Regions from separate parts of the Streptomyces mirabilis genome, predicted to be linked through region 2. Evidence: predicted binding sites of a transcription regulator. Region 2 holds the regulator's gene; the other holds the start of a gene.
What was found. Region 2 encodes HrcA, which represses chaperone genes, less so after heat shock. Its sites were predicted from a motif close to TTNGCACTCNGNNNNNCNGAGTGCNAA; they were not measured.
Positions count from the first base shown of each region.

Region 1 (7,138 bases), 2.6 Mb from region 2:
GATGACGGGCCTCGATCACCTTTCGAGCATAAGTGGTCCTTGGGTACAGCGGTGAATATTGCTTCGCCGCTTTGGTCCTCATCGCCTAGCGTGCTGCCATGAAGCTTCTGTCCTTGAACATCGGCCGCCCGCGGGCGGTCCCGTACACGGACCAGCCCGAGGGTGTGACCGGCATCGACAAGCGGCCGGTGGACGGGCCGGTGCGGGTGGCGGCACCCGGGCCCAAGGGGGTCGGCGCGAGCGGCCTCGCCGGGGACGCGGTGTGCGACCTGCGCCATCACGGCGGTAACGACCAGGCGGTGTACGCGGTCGCCCGCGAGGACCTCGACGACTGGGGGCGCGAGCTCGGCCGGCCGCTGGCGAGCGGCGCGTTCGGCGAGAACCTGACGACTCAGGGACTCGACGTGTCCGGCGCTCGGATCGGCGAGCGCTGGCGCGTCGGCTCCGAGGTGGTCCTCGAAGTCACCTGCGGGCGCATCCCCTGCCGTACGTTCCAGGAGCACCTCGGCGAGCAGCGCTGGGTGAAGCGGTTCACCCAGAAGGGCGCGCCCGGCGCCTATCTGCGGGTGATCGAGCCGGGCGAGATCCGGGCGGGCGACCCGATCGAGGTCGTGCACCGGCCCGACCACGAGGTGACGGTCGCCCTCGCCTTCCGCGCCGAGACGACCGAACGGGCGCTGCTGGCAAAGGTGTTGGCCGCGGGCGACGCGCTGCACCCGGAGTTGCTGGCGATGGCGGAGAAGTACGTGGCGCGGCACAGCGACTAGCCGCTCGAAGCAGGGGCGCGGGACGGGGGCGTCCGGGGTGTGCGGGGAACTCGTGGAGCAAGCTCGGGCGTTGGGTGGCGGAGCGCGGCGCGCCTGGTCAGGTCACTAGCCTTGGGCCATGACAACGGCTCTGATTACGGGATCGACCGCGGGCATCGGCGCCGCCTTCGCACGGCGGCTGGCGGCTGACGGGCACAACCTCGTGCTGGTGGCGCGCGACACCAAGCGGCTGGGCGAGCAGGCGACCGAACTGCACGACCGGCACGGCATCGAGGCGGAGGTGCTGACCGCCGACCTGGCGACGGACGAGGGCATCGAGGCGGTGGCCGCCCGCCTCTCCGACCGCAAGAACCCGGTCGACCTGCTGATCAACAACGCGGGCTTCGGCAACAAGGGCCACTATCTCGAGGTGTCGATGGCCGACGAGCTGACGATGCTCAAGGTGCACTGCGAGGCGGTGCTGCGGTTGACCTCGGCGGCGACCGAGGCCATGCGGGAGCGCGGCCGGGGCGGAGTGGTCAACGTCGCGTCGGTGGCCGCGTTCGTGCCGCGGGGTACGTACGGGGCGTCCAAGGCGTGGGTCGTGCAGTTCACGCAGGGCGCGGCGCGGGATCTGGCGGGCAGCGGCGTACGGCTGATGGCGCTGGCTCCCGGCTTTGTCCGCACCGAGTTCCACCAGCGGGCCGGGATGGGCACGGACAACATCCCGAACTGGATGTGGCTCGACGCGGACAAGCTGGTCGCGGCGGCGCTCGCGGACCTGGCCCGCGGCAAGTCGCTGTCCATCCCCGACCCCCGCTACAAGGCGCTGATGGGCCTGGTGAAGGTGGCGCCGCGAGGACTGCTGGGCGGGATCACGTCGAAGACGGGCCGGAAGTACGGCCCCCAGTAAGGGCCACCGCGCAGTGGGTGGTGTCGTCCCTCCGGTGGGAAACTGAGGGTGTTCAACCGGACCCAGGGGGCCGGAGGCGACGCCATGACATTCGTACAGCTAATCGATTGCAGGACCAGCCGGTTCGACGAGATGAACCAGCTGATGGACACATGGGTCGAGAAGACCAGGGGCAAGCGGACCGCGACGCACAGTGTGATCGGCAAGGACCGTTCCGACGCGACCCACTTCATAGAGATCGTGGAGTTCCCCTCGTTCGAGGAGGCGATGCGGAACTCGAACCTCCCCGAGACCGAACGGATCTTCCAGGAGATGGTGGCGCTCTGCGACGAGCTGCCGACGTTCACCGACCTGGACGTGGTGCGGGACGAGCAGTTGTACGCGGCCAACATCCGCAGGTTCTTCGAGACGCTCGCGACGCCGGGTGAACTGCCGCCGCTCAACGGTCTGATGACGGAGAGCTACCACGACCACGATCCGGCCAACGCGCAGGACACCATCGGCCTCGACGCGATGCGGCGCGAGATCGAGATGTGGCGCGGCGGTTTCGATTTCACGTTCACCGTCGAGGACCAGCTCACCCAGGGCGACCGGGTCTGCACCCGGTGGACCTGGAACGGCACCCACAAGGGCGACTTCATGGGAATCCCGGCGACCGGGAAGCAGGTCACCATGACCGGTACGACCGTCTTCCGTTGCCAGGAGGACGGGAAGATCGCCGAGGGCTGGTGGCAGTACGACCAGCTGGGGCTGCTGGGTCAGCTGGGGGCGCTGGACGCGCTGGAGCAGTAGTACCGGTCGGTGCCGGTGGTGCGGGACCTGGCAGGTGGTACCGAGTACGGGAGAAGCCCCCGTTCCGTGCGGAACGGGGGCTTCTTCGGGAGTACGAGACTCAGTGGGAGTGCCCGTGGCCGTGACCGGCGTCGGCCTCCTCCTCCGCCGGCTTCTCGACGACCAGGGTCTCGGTCGTGAGGAGCAGGGAGGCGATGGAGGCGGCGTTCTCCAGGGCGGAGCGGGTGACCTTGACCGGGTCGATGACACCGGACTTGACCAGGTCGCCGTACTCGCCGGTGGCGGCGTTGAAGCCCTGGCCCTTGTCGAGCTCGGCGACCTTGGAGGTGATGACGTAACCCTCAAGGCCGGCGTTCTCCGCGATCCAGCGCAGCGGCTCGACGGCGGCCTTGCGGACGACCGCGACACCCGTGGCCTCGTCGCCGGTCTTGCCGAGGTTGCCCTCGAGGATCTTCACGGCGTGGACGAGCGCGGAGCCACCACCGGAGACGATGCCCTCCTCGACCGCGGCGCGGGTCGCGGAGATGGCGTCCTCCAGACGGTGCTTCTTCTCCTTGAGCTCGACCTCGGTGGCGGCGCCGACCTTGATCACGCACACGCCGCCGGCCAGCTTCGCGAGGCGCTCCTGGAGCTTCTCGCGGTCCCAGTCGGAGTCGGTGTTCTCGATCTCGGCCTTGATCTGGTTGACCCGGCCGAGGACCTCCTCGGAGTTGCCGCCACCGTCGACGATGGTGGTGTCGTCCTTGGTGACGGTCACACGGCGGGCGCTGCCCAGCACGTCCAGACCGACCTGGTCGAGCTTGAGGCCGACCTCCTCGGCGATGACCTGACCACCGGTGAGGGTGGCGATGTCGCCGAGCATGGCCTTGCGGCGGTCACCGAAGCCGGGGGCCTTCACGGCGACGGCGTTGAACGTGCCGCGGATCTTGTTCACGACCAGGGTCGACAGGGCCTCGCCCTCGACGTCCTCGGCGATGATCAGCAGCGGCCGGGAGGCGTTGGACTGGATGACCTTCTCCAGCAGCGGCAGCAGGTCCTGGATGGAGCTGATCTTGCCCTGGTGGATGAGGATGTACGGGTCGTCGAGGACGGCCTCCATACGCTCCTGGTCGGACACCATGTACGGCGACAGGTAGCCCTTGTCGAAGGCCATGCCCTCGGTGAAGTCCAGCTCCAGGCCGAAGGTGTTGGACTCCTCGACGGTGATGACACCGTCCTTGCCGACCTTGTCCATCGCCTCGGCGATGAGCTCGCCGACCTGCGGGTCCTGGGCGGACAGCGCGGCGACGGCGGCGATGTCCGACTTCTCCTCGATCGGGCGCGCGGTGGCGAGGAGCTCGTCCGAGACCGCCTTGACGGCCGCGTCGATGCCCTTCTTGAGCAGCGCCGGGGAGGCACCCGCGGCGACGTTCTTCAGGCCCTCGCGGACGAGCGCCTGGGCCAGCACGGTGGCGGTGGTCGTACCGTCACCCGCGATGTCGTTGGTCTTGGTCGCCACCTCCTTCACCAGCTGGGCGCCGAGGTTCTCGTACGGGTCGTCGAGCTCGACCTCGCGGGCGATGGTGACACCGTCGTTGGTGATGGTGGGTGCGCCGAACTTCTTGTCGATGACGACGTTGCGGCCCTTGGGGCCGATCGTCACCTTGACCGTGTCGGCAAGCTTGTTGACGCCGCGCTCGAGGGCGCGACGGGCGTCCTCGTCGAACTTCAGGATCTTCGCCATGGGAGCGATTCAGCCCTCTCGGAAAACTGGGGTGAACGAACCGCGCCCCCGACGCCCGGCTGGTTATGGTCGCGGGGGCCAGGGGCGCAGTTCACTGCAAAACTGGGTGAAACGGTGAAGCTCGGTGAACTACTTCTCGATGATCGCGAGCACGTCGCGAGCCGAGAGGACGAGGTACTCCTCGCCGTTGTACTTCACCTCGGTGCCGCCGTACTTGCTGTACAGCACGATGTCGCCGGTGCTGACGTCGAGCGGCAGGCGCTCGCCGTTCTCGAAGCGGCCCGGGCCCACGGCGAGGACGACGCCCTCCTGGGGCTTCTCCTTCGCAGTGTCCGGGATGACCAGGCCGGAAGCCGTGGTCTGCTCGGCGTCCAGCGGCTGGACCACAACACGGTCCTCGAGCGGCTTGATGGCAACCTTGGAGCTGGTGGTCGTCACGATCCGACCTCCCCCTTCGGAGATCTCACGGGGTTAACTGTCTGAGGTGGCGACCAGGTGGATCCGTCGTCGCGGGTGCCGGACCTGCCCGTCGCTATTGGCACTCTCCAGGGGGGAGTGCCAGGGCCGAGACTATGACCGCGATTAGCACTCGGTCAAGCGGAGTGCCAAAGCGTCCGGCGTGGCGTGGGGTTTTGGGCACCCGGCGTGCGTGTCGGCGCGCCCGTGGGCTGCCGCCCCCAGACCCCCGCCATCGGTCTGAACGGCCTCGTCCTCGAACACCGGACGGGCTGATCGATGCCTCCCCGAGTTGATGCCTCCCCGAGCCGAACGGTCAGAGGTAGTTCTCCAGGCGCGCCGGTGTGAAGCCCTCCGCCTGGATGCGTCGCAGGAGTCTGACCGTCGCCTCCGTGAGGTTGGGCTCCTCGAAGCCGGAGAGGATGTCACCCGGTCGCAGACGGTGGGCGTCGGGCCCCCGGCCGAGGACGACGGCCACGACCCCGCAGTCGGCGGCGGCGTGCAGCGTGGTGGTGTCGTAGGCGCCGTAGGGGGGACGGAAGAGCCGGGGGCGGATGCCGAAACGGGCCTTGAGCTTCTCCTGCTGGCCGCAGATCTCGGCCCGCTGGCCCGCGTACGGCAGTCCGCGCAGCGAGGCGTGGTGGAGGGTGTGGTTCTGCACGCTCGCACCGACCGTCCGCAGTTGGGCGAAGTGCCCGTACCCCGGCCCGACGACACTGTCCGTGAGGAACATGCTGACCGGCAGCCGCAGTTCACGGACCATGTCGACGAACCGCGGATCGCGCTCGGCACCGTCGTCGTACGTCAGAAAGACCACTTTGTCGCGAGTGGGTACGCGGTCCACGACGGGGGCCAGTCCCGGCGCCGCGCCGCGGAGGGCGGGCCGGGCGGGCTGCTGCGGCGGGGCGGCGAGCGGGGTGGGCAGCCCCCAGTGGCGGTACGTCGCCGGGGTCGGCCCGTTCGGCCTGGACCTGCGCACCTCCTGCGCGGCCTTCTTGCCCAGCCGTTCGATCGGGTCGACGGACTGGGCACAGCCGGTGCAGCCGGTCAGGAGCGCCGCGGTGAGCGCCCCCGCGACCAGCGCCCGCGTTCTCACAGGTAGTCCTCCAGCCGTGCCACCGCGTACCCCTTGTCGGTGACCAGCTTCAGGAAGCGGCGGATCATGTCGGGCATGGTGCCGTCCCAGTCCTCTTTGCCGCGGAAGTGGGTGAGGACGATGTCGCCGGGGTGCAGGTCGCGGTCCCAGTCGCGGTACTCCCAGTGGTCGACGAAGACCTCCTCGTCCCAGATGGGCGCGTACTTGATGCCGCAGGACTTGGCGGCGCGCAGGGTGTCCTGGTTGTAGTTGCCGTAGGGCGGCCTGAGGACCTTCGGGCGCTTGCCGAACTGCTTCTCCATGATGTCCTGCATGCCGCAGATCTCGTGCCGCTGCTCCTCGTACGACAGCCCGGGCAGGTAGGGGTGGGTGAGGGTGTGGTTGTTGAGGGTGACGCCCTGGTCACGCATCTTCCGGAAGTACCCGTAGTCGTCCTTGACCAGGTAGTTGCTCAGGAAGGCGGTGTACGGGATCTTCAGGTCGCTCATCATCCTGAGGAACGCGGGGTCCTTCTCGGAGCCGTCGTCGATGGTGAGGAAGACGACCTTGTCCTTGGTGGGGACGGTCGTGAAGACCGGCGGCAGGCCGAGCTCTTCCTGATCGGTGACCTCGAAGCCGTCGCGGGGTCTGATGACCGGCTTTCTCGCCGGGGCCGGCGGCGCGGCCAGCGGGACCTTCGTGAGCCCCCAGTGCTTGGCCGCGGCGGCCCGGGCGGCCTGCTGCTCGCGGAGTCTGGCGGCGTAGGAGTCGAGGGCGCGGGCCGGGGGCGCGTGCAGCGCCTGCTGGGGCCCCTGGGCCGAACGGGCGCCGTTGGTGTCGTCGTCGGCGCAACCGGACGCGAGGGCGGCGACGGCGAGGACGGCGACCCCGCCCCATACGCGCGCCCTCTTTGCGTTGTTTTTGTACTTTTGTCGTACTGATCGCATGGTGTCGGATCCTTGCAGGCCACCGCGCGTCCGGGGCTCCGACACCGCGACCGGGGACGCACCGTCCACCGACTGGCCCACACCCGCCCGCGCTGACCGACAATGGGCCGGTGAACGACGTCTCCTTCGCCTCCCTCCTCACCCCCGAGGGCCGCGCCCTGCTCGACGAGGTGCGCGGCACCGAACCGGCCCAGGAGCTGGCCGTCGCCACCCGGCTGCGCCGCGACCACCCGGCCGAACTGGTCTCGGCCGCGCTCGGGCAGGCGCGGCTGCGGCAGCGGGCGGCGGCGAAGTTCGGCGCCGAGGACGCGGAGCGGATGTTCTTCACCCCGAACGGGGTCGAGCAGTCGACGCGCACCACGGTCGCCACCCATCGCGCGCGGCGGCTGCGGTCCCTGGGCGTGCGCTCGGTCGCCGACCTGTGCTCCGGCATCGGCGGCGACGCGATCGCGCTGGCCCGTGCCGGAATCCGCGTCCTCGCCGTCG
Region 1 is NZ_CP074102.1:3,258,615-3,265,752, forward strand. Features, by position in the region: gene SMIR_RS14210 (LysR family transcriptional regulator) at 1-19, opposite strand, end outside; gene SMIR_RS14215 (MOSC domain-containing protein) at 99-767, shown strand; gene SMIR_RS14220 (SDR family NAD(P)-dependent oxidoreductase) at 886-1,659, shown strand; gene SMIR_RS14225 (ester cyclase) at 1,744-2,451, shown strand; gene groL (chaperonin GroEL) at 2,552-4,174, opposite strand; gene groES (co-chaperone GroES) at 4,304-4,612, opposite strand; gene SMIR_RS14240 (polysaccharide deacetylase family protein) at 4,947-5,726, opposite strand; gene SMIR_RS14245 (polysaccharide deacetylase family protein) at 5,723-6,652, opposite strand; gene SMIR_RS14250 (class I SAM-dependent methyltransferase) at 6,763-7,138, shown strand, end outside.
Region 1: a site for HrcA is predicted at 4,757-4,783, ahead of groES (co-chaperone GroES). Genes of this name have one in related genera too.

Region 2 (7,138 bases):
GTCCGTACGGTGTTCGTCGGCGGCGGTACGCCCACGTTGCTGGCCGCCGACGACCTCGTACGGATGCTGGGGGCGATCCGGGACGAGTTCGGGCTCGCGGACGACGCGGAGATCACGACCGAGGCGAACCCGGAGTCGGTTGATCCGCGGTATCTGGAGACGCTCAGGACCGGAGGGTTCAACCGGATCTCCTTCGGCATGCAGAGCGCCCGGCAGCACGTCCTCAAGGTGCTCGACCGTACGCACACCCCCGGCCGGCCCGAGGCGTGTGTCGCGGAGGCGCGTGCGGCCGGGTTCGAGCATGTGAACCTCGACCTGATCTACGGCACGCCCGGTGAGTCCGACGACGACTGGCGGGCCTCGCTCGACGCCGCGCTCGGTGCCGGGCCCGACCATGTCTCCGCGTACGCGCTGATCGTCGAGGAGGGGACGCAGCTCGCCCGCCGTATCCGGCGGGGCGAGGTGCCGATGACGGACGACGATGTGCATGCGGACCGGTATCTGATCGCCGACGAGGTGCTGTCCGGGGCGGGGTTCGACTGGTACGAGGTGTCGAACTGGGCCACTTCCGCCGCCGGGCGGTGCCTGCACAACGAGCTGTACTGGCGGGGCGCCGACTGGTGGGGGGCCGGGCCCGGGGCCCACAGTCACGTGGGCGGGGTGCGGTGGTGGAACGTGAAGCATCCCGGGGCGTATGCGGGGGCGTTGGCCGCGGGGCGGTCTCCGGGGGCGGGGCGTGAGCTGCTCTCGGAGGAGGACCGGCGGGTGGAGCGGATTCTGCTCGAGCTGCGGCTTCGGGAGGGGTGTCCGTTGTCGCTGCTGCGGGTGGAGGGGCTTGCGGCGGCGGGGCGTGCGTTGTCGGAGGGGTTGCTCGAATCCGGGCCGTATGGCGAGGGGCGGGCCGTGCTTACGTTGCGGGGGCGGTTGCTGGCGGACGCGGTGGTAAGAGACCTGGTGGACTGAGGGGGCTGCGCCCCCGGACCCCGGCGGTGTTCTTCTTCTGCGGGCGAGTGGGGGCTGGTCGCGCAGTTCCCCGCGCCCCTGGGGGATCGGGGCTGCGCCCCGGATCTCCGGCCGTGTGGAGTTCTTCGGCCGAGGGCGGGTGGGGGCTGGTCGCGCAGTTCCCCGCGCCCCTATAGACCTCGGGCCGTCCGGCGTTCCAGGGAGAGGCCGGGGGACGCACCCCACCCACCGCGGTCCACGCCCTCCAGTTCGTCCGGCGTTCGAGGACGAGGATCGGGTTTGTCAGTGGGGGGCTGTGACGAAGTCGATGAGTTCTTCCACTCGGCCCAGGAGCTCCGGCTGCAGGTCCTTGTAGGAGTGGACGCGGGACAGGATGTGCTGCCAGGCGGCGCCGGTGTTCTCGGGCCAGCCGAGGGCGCGGCAGACGCCGGTCTTCCAGTCCTGGCCGTGGGGGACCCGGGGCCAGGACGGGATGCCTACGGAGGACGGCTTCACGGCTTCCCAGATGTCGATGTAGGGATGGCCGAGGACCAAGGCGTGCTCGCTCGTGACCGACGCCGCGATACGCGACTCCTTGCTGCCGGGCACCAGGTGGTCGACGAGGACGCCGAGGCGGGCGTCCGGCCCGGGCGAGAAGTCCGCCACGATCGCGGGCAGGTCGTCGACGCCCTCCAGGTACTCGACCACGACGCCCTCGATGCGCAGATCGTCGCCCCAGACCCGTTCGACCAGCTCGGCGTCGTGGCGGCCCTCCACGTAGATCCGGCCGGCACGGGCGACCCGGGCCCGCGCGCCGGGGACGGCCACCGAACCGGAGGCCGTGCGGGTGGGACGGACGGCGGTGCTGGAGGGAGAGGGGCGGGTGAGAGTGACTACCCGGCCCTCCAGGAGGAAGCCGCGCGGTTCCAGCGGGAACACGCGGTGCTTGCCGAAGCGGTCCTCCAGCGTCACCGTGCCCGCCTCGCAGCGGATCACCGCACCGCAGAAGCCGGTAGCCGGCTCCTCGACCACCAGGCCCGGCTCCGCCGGAACCTCCGGCACGGGCTTGGGCTTCTTCCACGGCGGAGTCAGGTCCGGAGAGTACTGGCGCATTCGGATGACGATAGGAGAAGCCCGGCGGCGCTCACCGCGACACGCCGAAATCCGACGCGTCGAAACCGGGCGTGGCGAAACCGGGCGTGGCGAAACCCGGCGTGGCGAGACCGGGCGTGGCGAGACCGGCCGTGGCGGAACCCGGCACGCCGAAACGCGCGGCCAACGCGTCCCGCTGGGACCGCACGAACCCGGCGTCCACGACCGCCCCGTGACCGGGCACGTACAGCGCGTCCTCCCCGCCGAGGTCGAGCAACCGGTCAAGGGCCCCGGGCCAGCGCGACGGTACGGCGTCGGGGCCCGCCTGGGGCTCGCCGGACTCCTCGACCAGGTCGCCGCAGAACACCACCGTCGGCTCGCCCGGCACCACGACCACGAGGTCGTGGGCGGTGTGGCCCTCGCCCGTCCGCACCAGCAGGACCTCGACGCCGCCGGTCAGCTCGAGATGCCAGGTGCCCCACACGTAGTGCCGGGGACGCACCAGGGTGTCCGCCGCGTCCTCCGCCGCCCGCGCATCCAGCCCGCCCCGCACAGCGTCCGCGTACAGCTCCTCGCGCCCGTGCTCGTACACCTCGGCCGAGCCGCCCGCGACGAGGACCTCCGCGCCCGCGAACGCCGCGGCGCCGAGGACATGGTCGAAGTGGGGGTGGGTGAGCGCGAGGAAGGTCACACGGCGGCCGGCGAGCGCCTGCGCCTCCCCGCGCAACCGTGCGCCCTCCGCGAGGCTCGACCCCGCGTCGACGATCAGCGCCCCGCCCTCGCCCACGACCAGCCCGACCGTGCAGTCCCAGACCGGAAGCCGCCGCCGCCCCACCCGCGGTGTCAGCTGCTCCCACCCTGCCTCTTCCCAAGTCACCTTCATACGCCGACGCTAGCGGTGAGGGCGTGGACGGTACGACATCGCGGGCAGGGACGGTGTGACATCACGGGACACGTCGGTGTACGTCCGTGCACCTTGCACAAGATCGCGGGGCCGCCCTTGCCGGGGCCGTACCCACCGGCCGTACACTGGGCCGGGGAATGCTGGCACTCGCACACGCTGAGTGCCAAGCCAGGCGCCGAGGGGTCGAGAGCTGGAGGTGTGCGCGATGCTCAGTGAACGCAGGCTCGAAGTGCTGCGCGCCATCGTCCAGGACTATGTCGGCACCGACGAACCGGTCGCGGTCGGGTCCAAGGCGCTGACCGAGCGGCACCGGCTGGGAGTGTCCCCGGCCACCGTCCGCAACGACATGGCGGCCCTGGAGGACGAGGGGTACATCGCCCAGCCGCACACCAGCGCCGGGCGGATCCCCACCGACAAGGGCTACCGGCTCTTCGTCGACAAGCTCGCCGGCGTCAAGCCGATGACCGCGCCCGAGCGGCGGGCCATTCAGAACTTCCTGGACGGCGCGGTCGACCTGGACGACGTCGTCGGGCGGACGGTGCGGCTGCTCGCGCAGCTGACCCGGCAGGTCGCCGTCGTGCAGTATCCGTCGCTGACGAGATCGACCGTGCGGCACGTGGAGCTGCTGTCCCTCGCCCCTGCTCGTGTGATGCTCGTGCTGATCACGGACACCGGGCGGGTCGAGCAGCGCATGATCGACTGCCCGGCCCCGTTCGGAGAAACGTCTCTCGCGGATCTGCGGGCCCGGCTCAACAGCAGGGTCGCGGGCCGTCGCTTCGCGGACGTCCCGCAGCTCGTGCAGGACCTCCCGGACGCGTTCGAGGCGGAGGACCGGGGTACGGTCGCGACGGTGCTCTCCACTCTTCTGGAGACGCTCGTCGAGGAGACCGAGGAGCGGCTGATGATCGGCGGAACCGCCAATCTGACGCGCTTCGGACATGACTTCCCTCTCACCATCCGGCCGGTGCTCGAAGCGCTGGAGGAGCAGGTCGTGCTTCTCAAGTTGCTTGGTGAGGCCGGGGATTCGAGCATGACCGTGCGAATCGGTCACGAGAACGCGTATGAGGGACTCAACTCCACGTCCGTGGTCTCGGTCGGCTACGGTTCGGGCGGCGAGGCAGTAGCCAAACTCGGCGTGGTCGGCCCGACCCGCATGGATTACCCGGGAACGATGGGAGCGGTACGCGCAGTGGCACGGTACGTCGGACAGATCCTGGCGGAGTCGTAAGTGGCCACGGACTACTACGCCGTACTCGGCGTGCGCCGCGACGCGTCCCAGGACGAGATCAAGAAGGCCTTCCGGCGGCTCGCACGCGAGCTGCACCCGGACGTCAATCCCGATCCGAAGACGCAGGAGCGGTTCAAGGAGATCAACGCCGCGTACGAGGTGTTGTCGGACCCGCAGAAGAAGCAGGTCTACGACCTCGGCGGCGACCCGCTGTCCCAGTCGGGCGGCGGCGGTGCGGGCGGCTTCGGCGCCGGTGGGTTCGGGAACTTCTCGGACATCATGGACGCCTTCTTCGGTACGGCGTCGCAGCGCGGTCCGCGGTCGCGTACGCGGCGTGGCCAGGACGCCATGATCCGGCTCGAGATCGAGCTGGACGAGGCGGCCTTCGGCACGACGAAGGACATCCAGGTCGACACGGCCGTCGTCTGCGCCACCTGCAACGGTGAGGGCGCGGCGCCGGGTACCTCGGCCCAGACCTGTGACATGTGTCGCGGGCGGGGTGAGGTGTCCCAGGTCACGCGGTCCTTCCTCGGGCAGGTCATGACCTCCCGGCCGTGTCCGCAGTGCCAGGGCTTCGGGACCGTCGTCCCGACTCCCTGCCCCGAGTGCGCCGGTGACGGGCGGGTCCGGTCGCGTCGCACGCTGACCGTCAAGATCCCCGCCGGTGTCGACAACGGCACGCGGATCCAGCTCGCGGGCGAGGGCGAGGTCGGGCCCGGTGGCGGTCCCGCCGGTGACCTCTACGTCGAGATCCACGAGCTGCCGCACTCCACGTTCCAGCGGCGCGGGGACGATCTGCACTGCACGGTGACCATTCCGATGACCGCGGCCTCGCTCGGCACCAAGGTGCCGCTGGAGACCCTCGACGGTCTCGAGGAGGTCGACATCCGTCCGGGCACGCAGTCCGGGCAGTCGATCCCGCTGCACGGGCGGGGTGTCACGCATCTGCGCGGCGGCGGCCGGGGTGACCTCATCGTGCATGTCGAGGTGACCACGCCCACGAAGCTCGATCCCGAGCAGGAGCGGTTGCTGCGGGAGCTGGCGCAGCTGCGGGGGGAGGAGCGGCCCACCGGGCAGTTCCAGCCCGGGCAGCAGGGCCTGTTCTCGCGCCTGAAGGACGCGTTCAACGGTCGCTGACGGGTGTTCCTGGGGGCTCCGCCCCCAGGCGCTCGACCGTCCGTCCCGGTGGCCTATGCCAGGCGGAAGGCCCGATTCGGACTTGTTCGGAGGACGTGACAACATGCCGTCATGTCCACCGCACTGACCGATCTCTTCCCTCACCCGATCGTGCAGGCCCCCATGGCGGGCGGCGTCTCCGTCCCGCATCTCGCGGCCGCCGTGTCCGAGGCGGGCGGGCTCGGGTTCCTCGCCGCCGGGTACAAGACCGCCGACGGCATGTACCAGGAGATCAAGCAGTTGCGCGGGCTCACGGGCCGCCCCTTCGGGGTCAATCTGTTCGTGCCGCAGCCCGAGTACGCGGACCCCGCCGCGGTCGAGGTCTACGCCCACCAGCTCGCGGGCGAGTCCTCCTGGTACGAGACCGAACTCGGTGAACCGGACAGCGGTCGTGACGACGGCTACGACGCCAAGCTCGCCGTCCTCCACGACAACCCGGTGCCGGTGGTCTCGTTCCACTTCGGCATCCCGAGCCCCGACGTCCTGGACTCCCTGCGCCGCGCCGGCACACTCACCGTGATCACCGCGACCACGGCCGAGGAGGCCCTCGCCGTCCAGCGGGCCGGCGCCGACGCGGTCATCGCACAGGGTGTGGAGGCGGGCGGCCACCAGGGCACCCACCGCGACAACCCGGAGACGGACGGTACGGGTATCGGGCTGCTGTCGCTGATCGCGCAGGTCCGCGAGACCGTGGACATCCCGATCATCGCCGCCGGCGGCATCATGCGCGGCAGCCAGATCGCCGCGGTGCTCGCCGCGGGTGCGAACGCGGCACAGCTCGGCACCGCGTTCCTCGCCACCCCGGAGTCCGGCGCCAACGCCGTGCACAAGCAGGCGCTGACCAACCCGCTGTTCGTGCGGACGGAGCTGACGCGCGCGTTCTCCGGGCGGCCGGCGCGCGGCCTGGTGAACCGCTTCATGCGTGAGCACGGCCCGTACGCGCCCGCCGCGTATCCCGAGGTCCACCACCTCACCTCCCCGTTGCGCAAGGCGGCCGCCAAGGCGGGCGACGCGCAGGGCATGGCGCTGTGGGCGGGGCAGGGGCACCGCATGGCGCGCGAGCTGTCCGCCGGGCAGCTGGTGGAGGTGCTGAGCGCGGAGCTCGAGGCGGCCAGGACAGCGTTGTCGGCCGCCGGGGAAGCGGGGGGTGAGGTTCGATGACGGCACCGGTGTTCGTGGTCGAGCACTTCGACGCGGACGGCGTCGGACGGCATGTCCTCGACGGCTCGGAGGGGCGGCACGCCGTCTCCGTGAAGCGGCTGAACCCCGGCGAGGACGTCGTCCTCACGGACGGGGCCGGGCGCTGGGCCCAGTGCGTGGTCGTCGCCACCGAGGGCAAGGACCGCCTGATCGTCCAGATGGACTCCGTGGCCGAGGAGCCGGTGGAGGAGCCCCGTGTCACCGTCGTCCAGGCGCTTCCCAAGGGCGACCGGGGCGAGCTGGCCGTCGAGACCATGACCGAGACCGGCGTCGACGCGATCGTCCCCTGGGCCGCCTCCCGCTGCATCACCCAGTGGAAGGGCGAGCGGGGTCTGAAGGCGCTCGCCAAGTGGCGGGCCACGGCCCGGGAGGCCGGCAAGCAGTCGCGCCGGGTGCGTTTCCCGGAGGTCGCGGACGCGGCGACGACCAAGCAGGTTGCTGCGCTTCTCGCCAAAGCCGACTTCGCGGCCGTTCTGCACGAGAGTGGCGCCGAACCCCTGGCCACGGCCGAACTGCCCGAGCGGGGCGAGATCGTGCTCGTGATCGGCCCGGAAGGAGGCGTCTCTCCCGAGGAGCTGGCGCTCTTCGCGGAGTCG
Region 2 is NZ_CP074102.1:5,834,879-5,842,016, forward strand. Features, by position in the region: gene hemW (radical SAM family heme chaperone HemW) at 1-963, shown strand, start outside; gene SMIR_RS25685 (DUF3097 domain-containing protein) at 1,246-2,055, opposite strand; gene SMIR_RS25690 (MBL fold metallo-hydrolase) at 2,087-2,917, opposite strand; gene hrcA (heat-inducible transcriptional repressor HrcA) at 3,144-4,166, shown strand; gene dnaJ (molecular chaperone DnaJ) at 4,167-5,303, shown strand; gene SMIR_RS25705 (nitronate monooxygenase) at 5,415-6,503, shown strand; gene SMIR_RS25710 (16S rRNA (uracil(1498)-N(3))-methyltransferase) at 6,500-7,138, shown strand, end outside.